DNA from 2 places in the Streptomyces sp. NBC_01775 genome. Region 2 is predicted to be linked to the other one. Evidence: riboswitches for the same ligand, from Rfam matches in the RefSeq annotation. Region 2 holds a riboswitch; the other holds the start of a gene.

Region 1 (4,639 bases), 5.9 Mb from region 2:
AGTGGGCGGTGGTGCGGTTGTTCACCAGCGGTGCGGGTGATTCACTGCCCGTATGAGCGACGCTGCTGCCAAAGAGCTGTACCGCCAGTGGATCGAAGAGGCCTGGAACGGCTCGGCCGACGCCGTGCGCGAGCTGGTGTCCGACGATTTCGTCGGACACTGGCCCGAGCACGACGTCCACGGCCCCGGCGAGCTGGCCGAAATGATCTCCCATACCCATGGGATGTTCACGACGCTGCGCTTCGAGGTGCAGGTCGGCCCCTTCGCGGGCGACGGCTATGTGGCGGGCCGGTGGACAGGGCGCGGCGGGACGGACGACGGCGTGACCACCTTCTTCGGCAACGACATCCTCCAGGTCCGCGACGGCCGCTTCACCGAGTACTGGGTCGCCTCCGTCCAGACCGGCTGAACGGCCTGCCGAACCGAGAAGACCGCAGGCGGGTCAGGAGGCAACGCGCAGGACGAGTTTCCCTCTGGTGCGGCCCGTCGCGCTCCGCCGGTGGGCCTCGGCGGCCTTCTCCAGCGGCAGTACGTCCTCGACCTCGACATGGATCTCGCCGTCGTCGATGAGCCGCGCGAGACGGTCCAGCGCGTGCCCGTCCGGCTCGACCAGGAAGCCGGTGGCGCGCAGCCCGCGCTCCCGCGCCGTGCCCAGCAATTCCTCCGAGACGCCCGAGGGGACGGCGATGAGCAGCCCGTCCCCGCGCAGGGTCTCCAGGGAGCGGGTGCTCGTGTGGTCGATGCCGTCGCCGACGAGATCGATGACGACGTCCACCTCGCTCACCAGGTCCTCGAAGCTCTCCTTGGTGTAGTCGATGAGCTTGTCGGCGCCCAGCTCGTACAGCCAGGCGTGCTTGTCCTGCCGCGCGGTGCCGATGACATGCGCGCCCAGGTGCTCGGCGAGCTGGACGGCGAAGTGGCCCACTCCCCCGGCGGCGGCGTGCACGAGGACCCGTCGGCCCTCCTGGACGCGGGCGGTGTCGACCACCGTCTGCCAGGCGGTGAGCGCCGCCAGCGGCACGCCCGCCGCGCGGTCGTGGTCCAGCGACTCCGGTTTACGGGCGAACTGCCGTGAGGGCGCGGTCACATACTCCGCGTACGCGCCTGCCTCGCGGGGGAACCACGGCATGCCGTAGACCTCGTCCCCGGGCTGGAGGGTGTGGACGCCGAAGCCCACCTCCTCCACCACGCCGGAGACGTCCCAGCCGACGGTGAAGGGGGGATCGCCCAGGACGGCGGCCATGCCGCTGCCGGAGCGGGTCTTGATGTCGACCGGGTTCACCCCGGCCGCCACCACCCGCACCAGCACCTCGGTCGGCAGAGGGCGGGGCTTCGGCTTATCCACCGGCTTCAGCACCTCTGGCCCGCCGAAGGCGTCCTGGCTGATCGCGCGCATCGTGGTCATGCTCTTCCCCGGATCGTGGTCATGCTCTTCCCTGGTGGCTGGGTCCCGGCTCAGTAGTCCGCGGACAGCGCGTCGACGAGTTCGCCGGTGTCCGGGTGGGGGAGGGTGCGGGCGACATCCGCGACGGCCACCATGCCGACGAGTCGGTCCCCGTCGATCACGGGCAGGCGGCGCACCCGGTGCTGGGCCATGGTCGCGAGCACGTCCTCGGGGCTGTCATCGGCGCCGATGGTGACGGCCTCGTGCTGGCCCAGGCTGCCTGCGGAGAACTCGGCGGGGTCCCGGTCGGCGCCGTACACCTTCACCACGAGGTCACGGTCGGTGACCACGCCCTTGAGCTTGTTGTCCTTGCCGCAGATGGGCAGCGCGCCCACATCCAGCTCCTTCATCAGCCGAGCGGCGTCCGCCGCCGTCTGGTCGGTACGCACACAGTCGGCGCCGCTGGTCATGATGTCGCGGACCGTGTTTGCCATCGTGGTCATCGCTGATCCTCCTGCTTCGGTGCTCGCGCTCGTTCACTCGTGTCGGGGCTGCCTCGATGAGGCGGCGTCCCCCGGGTTGCCAGCCGCCCGAGGGCTGAAACGCCAGGGACGGACAGGGAGGGAGGGGGCGGGGGCCGGGAGGGGTGGTCCGGGCGCACTGGCCACCGTCGCGCGGGGGCGTCTAGGCTGGCGGTGCAGCTGGTTCGCCCCGTCCGCCAGACGGGAGGCGTCGTAAGAGGGAACCCGGTGGGAGTCCGGGACTGCCCCGCAGCGGTGAGCGGGAACGACCGCCGTCATGAGCACTGGGTCCGTACGGTCCCGGGAAGCGACGGCCAGTAGGTGCCCGCCGGGAGACCGGCAGGCGCGCCCGCGAGTCCGAAGACCTGCCCGTTGCCCGCACGCGGCCGACCGCGTGCGGTCCCCGGTGACCTCGAGGGCGGGTCGGGGGCGCTCCGGACACCATCCGGGGAGTCGCACAGCAGGGCGGACAGGCGCGCACAGCCGGGCGCACCATCCAGCCGTGCCACCACCCTTCGCGTCCTCGTCCCGCACCGGGACCGCTGGAGACACGCTCGCGAAGGAGAGTTCCGTGACAGCCGAGTCCGCAGCCGCGGCAGCGCACGCCACCGTGTACGGCTACCCGCGCCAGGGCCAGAGCCGGGAGCTGAAGAAGGCCATCGAGGGGTACTGGAAGGGCCGCGTCAGCGCGGACGCCCTCCGGGAGACCGCCGCCGGCCTCCGCCGTGCCACCTGGCGGCAGCTCGCCGACAGCGGCATCCACGAGGTGCCCACCGGGGACTTCTCGTACTACGACCACGTCCTGGACACCACCGTCATGGCCGGCGCGATCCCCGACCGGCACCGCGCGGCCGTCGAGGCCGACGCGCTGGACGGCTATTTCGCGATGGCCCGCGGCACCCAGGAGGTGGCACCGCTGGAGATGACCAAGTGGTTCGACACCAACTACCACTACCTGGTGCCCGAACTGGGCCCCGACACCGTCTTCGCCGCCGACTCCACCAAGCAGGTCGCCGAGCTGAAGGAGGCCCTCGCGCTCGGTCTGACGGCCCGGCCCGTCCTCGTCGGGCCCGTCACCTACCTGCTGCTGGCCAAGCCCGCGCCCGGGGTCGCGCCGGACTTCGAACCGCTGACCCTGCTGGACCGGCTCCTGCCCGTCTACGCGGAGGTCCTCGCCGACCTGCGGGCCGCGGGCGCCGAGTGGGTGCAGCTGGACGAGCCCGCGCTCGTCCAGGACCGCTCCCCCGCCGAGCTGAACGCGGCGGGCCGCGCCTACCGGGAACTCGGCGGACTCACCGACCGGCCCAAGCTCCTGGTCGCCTCCTACTTCGACCGGCTCGGGGACGCCCTGCCCGTGCTGGCCAAGGCGCCGGTCGAGGGCCTCGCGCTGGACTTCACCGGCCCCGCGGCGGCGAACCTGGACGCACTGGCCGCCGTGGGCGGGCTGCCCGGCAAGCGGCTGGTCGCCGGGGTCGTCAACGGGCGCAACATCTGGATCAACGACCTCGAGAAGTCCCTGGCCACCCTCGGCACCCTGCTCGGCCTCGCCGGCCGGGTCGACGTCTCGGCCTCCTGCTCGCTGCTGCACGTCCCGCTGGACGCCACCGCCGAGCACGACATCGACCCCGAGATCGCCCGCTGGCTCGCCTTCGCCCGCCAGAAGACCGGCGAGATCGTCACCCTCGCCCGGGGCCTGGACCGGGGCACCGGCGCCGTCGCCGCCGAACTCGCCGCCAACCGGGCCGATCTGGCCTCGCGCGAGGGCTCCGCGCTCACCCACGACCCCGCCGTGCGCGCCCGCGCCGCCGCCGTGACCGACGCGGACACCCACCGCTCCCCCGCCTACCCTCAGCGGGCCCCCGCGCAGCGCGCCCACCTGGGGCTGCCGCTGCTGCCGACCACCACGATCGGCTCGTTCCCGCAGACGGCCCAACTGCGCACCGCGCGGGCCGACCTGCGCGCCGGCCGTATCGACGCCGCCGCGTACGAGGAGCGCATCAAGGCCGAGATCGGCGAGGTGGTGGCCTTCCAGGAGGAGACCGGCATCGACGTGCTGGTGCACGGCGAGCCCGAACGCAACGACATGGTGCAGTACTTCGCCGAGCAGCTCAGCGGCTATCTGGCCACGCAGCACGGCTGGGTGCAGTCCTACGGCACCCGCTACGTACGCCCGCCGGTGCTGGCCGGGGACATCTCCCGTCCCGACCCGATGACCGTGCGCTGGACGTCGTACGCGCAGTCGCTGACCGAGCGGCCCGTCAAGGGCATGCTGACCGGCCCCGTCACCATGCTGGCCTGGTCCTTCGTGCGTGACGACCAGCCGCTCGGCGACACGGCGCGGCAAGTGGCCCTCGCCCTGCGCGACGAGGTGACCGACCTGGAGGACGCCGGCACGCCGGTCATCCAGGTCGACGAGCCGGCGCTGCGCGAGACCCTGCCGCTGCGCGCCGCCGACCGCGCCGGGTATCTGGCCTGGGCGACCGAGGCGTTCCGTATCACCACCGCCGGGGCGCGTCCGGACACCCAGATCCACACGCACATGTGCTACGCCGAGTTCGGCGACATCGTCCAGGCCATCGACGACCTGGACGCCGATGTCATCAGCCTGGAGGCGGCCCGCTCCCATATGCAGGTGGCCCGCGAACTGGCCTCGCACGGCTACCCGCGCGAGGCAGGCCCCGGCGTCTACGACATCCACTCCCCGCGCGTCCCCGGCGCCGGAGAGGCCGCGGCC
Region 2 (4,639 bases):
TGCGGGGAGACCGCGTTGAGGAGCAGGGCGAGCTGGAGGTCCCGCATGCCCACGATGGCGGTGAACGGGTAGGGGGTGCTCACGCGACTGTCCTTTCATTGAGGTGCGGTCGGATCTTGAGTTCCTGTGCGGCCGGTGGGGCCGGTGCGGCCTTGGGGCCCGGCGTCCTCACGGTGCCCCCGGCGGGACGAACGGCAGCCCCACCGGGGCCCCCTCCTCGATGAGCCGCAGCAGCGCGTCCGTGTCCGCGTGCTCCTCGATCAGGTCGCCGAGCCGGTCGAGCTGTTCCTCGCGCAGCGCGGCGAAACAGGTGCCGGGCGCGGGCACGAAGTCGCGGCCCGCGTCCGCCGCGACGCGGCGCAGGAAAGCGCGCCGGAAGCCGTCCGACTCCAGCGAGCCGTGCCAGTGCGTACCCCATACGGCGCCGAAGCGGCAGCCGTCGAGGAAGGGCGTGCCGCCGCTCACCTCGGCCACCCCGTGGTGGATCTCGTAGCCCTCGGCCCGCTCACCCAGCGCCGTGCCCTCCGGGCGGGCCAGCGTCTTCTCCTGGTGGAACCGCACGTGGACGGGCAGCAGCCCGAGCCCCTCGACGGTTCCGGCGCGCGATTCGACCTCGTCCTCGATGCGCTCGCCGAGCAGCTGGTAGCCGCCACAGATGCCCAGCACCGGGCGGCCTTCGGCGGCGCGCCGGGCCAGCGCACCGGCCAGGCCCCGTTCCCGCAGCCAGCCGAGCGCCTTGACGGTGCCCCGCGTGCCGGGCACCACCACCAGGTCCGCGTCGGCCAGTTCTTCGGGACGGTCGCTGAAGCGCACCACGACGCCGGGCTCGGCGGCCAGCGCGTCCACGTCGGTGAAGTTCGACATCAGCGGCACCGGAAGGACCGCGACCCGCAGTACGTCGCCGCCGTGCGGCGGCGCGCTCTCCGCCTCGCGCACGGTCCCGCGCAGCGACAGGCGCAGGCCGTCCTCCTCGTCGATGCCCAGCCCGTGCTGAAAGGGCAGGACTCCGAAGGACGGCCGGCCCGTCAGCTTCCGCAGCATCTCCAGGCCCGGCTCCAGCAGTCGCACGTCGCCCCGGAACTTGTTGACGAGGTAGCCGGCCAGCAGCGCCTGGTCCTCCGGCGCCAGCAGTGCCGTCGTCCCGAACAGGGAGGCGAAGACGCCGCCCCGGTCGATGTCGCCGACGACCAGCACGGGCAGCCGCGCCGCGCGGGCGAGGCCCATGTTCACGATGTCGCTGCGGCGCAGATTGATCTCGGCGGGGCTGCCCGCGCCCTCGCAGATCACCGCGTCGTGTGTCCGGCGCAGCTCCTCCAGGGAAGCGACGACGGGCTCCAGCAGGTTCTCGCGGCGCCCGTACTCCCCGAAGTAGCCCTTGGCGGACATCTCGCCGACGGCTTTGCCCATCAGGACGACCTGGCTGGTGCGGTCACCGCCCGGCTTCAGCAGGACGGGGTTCATCAGCGCGCTGGGCTCGACCCGGGCCGCCGCCGCCTGCATGGCCTGGGCGCGGCCGATCTCCGCGCCGTCGCGGGTGACGAAGGAGTTCAGGGACATGTTCTGTGCCTTGAACGGGGCGACACGCATGCCCTTGCGGGCCAGCCAGCGGCAGATGCCCGCCGTCACCACGCTCTTGCCCGCGTCCGAGGTCGTCCCCGCGATCAGCAGCCCGCCGCCGGTACGTCCGCCCCTGGCGCTCATCGCGTCCTCCTCTCGCGGACGCGGCGTACCGCGGCCCCCGTCAGTGCGGTGGTCGCGAGCGCCAGCAGCCCGACCCGCCGGGAGAGCCGTACGGCACGGCCGATGTCCGCCGCACGGACGGTGCGCCCGGGGGAGTTGAGCACGGGACGGTGTTCGGTACGGCCGCCGTACGAGAGCGTGCCGCCCAGCCGCAGCCCCAGCGCCCCGGCGAACGAGGCTTCCACGGGGCCCGCGTTGGGGCTGGGGTGACGGTGCGCGTCGGTACGCCACGCCCGTACGGCGCCGCGCGGGTCCGGCCCGGCGAGCGCGGCCAGTGCGGCGGTCAGCCGTGCGCCGGGCCAGCCCGCCACGTCGTCCAGGCGGGCCGACGCCCAGCCGAACCTGCGGTGCCGCCGGGAACGGTGGCCGACCATCGCGTCCAGTGTGTTCACCGCGCGGAACCCGGTCAGCCCCGGAACTCCCGCCAGCGCGCCCCACACGAGGGCGCCCACCACCGCGTCCGAGGTGTTCTCCGCGACCGACTCGACCACGGCGCGCGCCACCGCCGCCGCGTCCAGCTCCTGCGGATCGCGCCCGCACAGCGCGGGCAGCAACTCGCGGGCCAGTTCCAGGTCGCCGGACTCCAGCGCGGAGCCCACGGCGCGCGCCTCGCGTGCGAGGCCGGTCCCCCCGAGCGCGGTCCAGGTCGCCAGCGCTGTCACCACGACGGGTGCCGCGCCCCGCAGCCCGGATATCGCCTCTTCGGCGCGCCCGACGCGTCTGGCGCTCCTGCCAACTCCGGCGAGCGCGCCCCCGAAGACCGTGGCACCGCCCGCACACAGCGCGGTGTAGAGCGCGCCCGTGGCTCGGTCGTCCCGCCACATCAGCCGCTCGGCGGCACCGGCGGCCCGGCCGAAGGCGGCCACTGGGTGCCCGCGCCGGGGGTCGCCGAACAGGGCGTCGGCGGCGAACCCGAGGGCAGCGCCCCACACATGGGCGTCGGAAGGCCGCATCGTCAGCGTGCCGTGGCGCCTCGAAGGGACCGGGACCCGGCAGCGGCGGCGCGTGGCCGCCCGCAGGCGTGTGGTGCCGCGCTCGCGGCAGGAACGGAAACGGCGGCTGAGCCACGCATGGTGTTGGTCCTCACTCAGGGTCCGCGCCCTGGCTCGACTCGACCGGCGACGAGAGTCTCCTGGCTTCCCGGATCCGCGCAGACCCCGCCTTCCAGCCCGTGCGGGGCCGTGGCTTTCTGGGTGCGCTCCCCGGTGACAGTGGCGGGACCGCGCCGGATTCGCACCGGCTTCCTCTCCATGCCGCCGTTTGGCACCGGAAGTCCACCACGCGAGTGTGACCCCGTCAACTCGCCCTTGACCTGCGAGGAGGTTGTGTGAGCAGACACACCACGGGCGCGCCGGAGCGTGCCGTCGTACGCGGGTCACGCCCTCCGGCCCGGCCGCGCGTCAGCTCCGACGTGACGCGATCGCCGCCCATGACCCCACGACGGCACAGCGGTCCGGCCGGGGCGCCAGTGGTGACGCCCCGGCCGGACCGCTGCCTCGGATTCTGTGCTGTTGCCCCAGGCAGGTCTGTGCTGTTGCCCCGAGGCGGGGAGGGCCTACGCCGCGATGACGTAGATCCCCAAGGCGACCGCCGCCAGGCACAGCGCGTAGCAGGCGTAGGCGCCGGTACGGGCCAGGGCTGTGGGGCCTCCTCCCGCGGCGTCGCCACGGGAGGAGTGTCCGACGATGCCCAGCGTGAAGACTCCGACGAGTCCGACGGTGGCGATCAGACTGACTCCGAAGACCTGGCCGAGTGCGGCCCAGTCGATGCTCATGTCGTCTTCCTTCCTGCCTAGCCGAGACTCGTCGCCGAGGCGGGACGATTACCGGTCCGCGCTGTTCCGGGCTGCGCCCGTTCCTCGGCCGCCGTGGTGGTGCCCACACCGGCGGGCGGCGGGGGCGGTGCCACCACCTGCATGGCGGTGGTGACCACCCCGGCCGGCTCCGGCTCGGGCTCGGACTCGGACGCCGGCTCTGCCGAGGCCGTCGCCGGGCTGACGTCGTTGACGTTGGTGTGGTCGACCGGCTCGCGGCGCGAGCGGGCCCAGATGGTGCCGCAGATCGCGAGCGTGAGCACCGCGACCAGCGTCACGCCCCAGTCGCCCTGGTCGGCGAGGAAGGCGGCGCCCGCGGCGACCAGCGCCGCGGCGGGCAGTGTCAGCGCCCAGCCGACGACCATCCGGCCCGCCGTCGACCACCGCACGACGCCGCCCTTGCGGCCGATGCCGGAACCCATGACGGCACCGGAGCACACGTGCGTGGTGGAGAGGGAGAAGCCGATGTGCGAGGAGGCCAGAATGGTGGCCGCCGCGCTGGTCTGCGCCGCGAAGCCCTGCGGCGGCGCGATGTCGGTGATGCCCCTGCCCATGGTGCGGATGATGCGCCAGCCGCCGAGGTAGGTGCCCGCCGCGATGGCCAGGCCGGCCGAGCCGATCACCCACACGGGCGGGTCGGAGCCGGGAGCCAGGGCGCCACCGGTGACGAGGGCCAGGGTGATGACACCCATGGTCTTCTGTGCGTCGTTGGTGCCGTGCGCGAGGGAGACGAGTGCGGCGGAGGTGATCTGCCCCGCGCGGTAGCCCTTGGCGGTCTGCCCCTCGTCGGCGTTCCGGGCGACGCGGTAGGTCAGCCGGGTGGCGCACAGGGAGGCGATGCCCGCGACGAGCGGCGCGGCGAGTGCGGGGATGAGCACCTTCATGACGACGACGTCGCCGTTCACGGCGCCCAGGCCGACCGAGGCGACCGTCGCGCCGATCAGCCCGCCCATCAGCGCGTGCGAGGAACTGGAGGGGAGGCCGGCCAGCCAGGTCAGCAGGTTCCAGATGATCGCGCCGACCAGCCCGGCGAAGATCACTTCGGGCCGGATGCCGGATCCTTCATCGATGATTCCGGAGGAAATT

What was found. Region 2 has a riboswitch for cobalamin ahead of OHB04_RS33035 (cobalamin biosynthesis protein). Riboswitches for the same ligand answer to the same signal wherever they lie in the genome.
Region 1: linked by a shared signal. The riboswitch ahead of metE (5-methyltetrahydropteroyltriglutamate--homocysteine S-methyltransferase) and the one ahead of OHB04_RS33035 (cobalamin biosynthesis protein) in region 2 are both predicted to bind cobalamin.

What each region holds. Positions count from the first base shown of each region.
Region 1 is NZ_CP109104.1:1,558,303-1,562,941, forward strand. It holds gene OHB04_RS07195 (ester cyclase) at 53-409, shown strand; gene OHB04_RS07200 (NADP-dependent oxidoreductase) at 443-1,405, opposite strand; gene OHB04_RS07205 (CBS domain-containing protein) at 1,456-1,878, opposite strand; cobalamin riboswitch at 2,070-2,292, shown strand; gene metE (5-methyltetrahydropteroyltriglutamate--homocysteine S-methyltransferase) at 2,477-4,639, shown strand, end outside.
Region 2 is NZ_CP109104.1:7,435,683-7,440,321, forward strand. It holds gene OHB04_RS33025 (putative cobaltochelatase) at 1-83, opposite strand, end outside; gene OHB04_RS33030 (cobyric acid synthase) at 169-1,701, opposite strand; gene OHB04_RS33035 (cobalamin biosynthesis protein) at 1,698-2,693, opposite strand; cobalamin riboswitch at 2,867-2,986, opposite strand; gene OHB04_RS33040 (hypothetical protein) at 3,296-3,514, opposite strand; gene OHB04_RS33045 (inorganic phosphate transporter) at 3,532-4,639, opposite strand, start outside.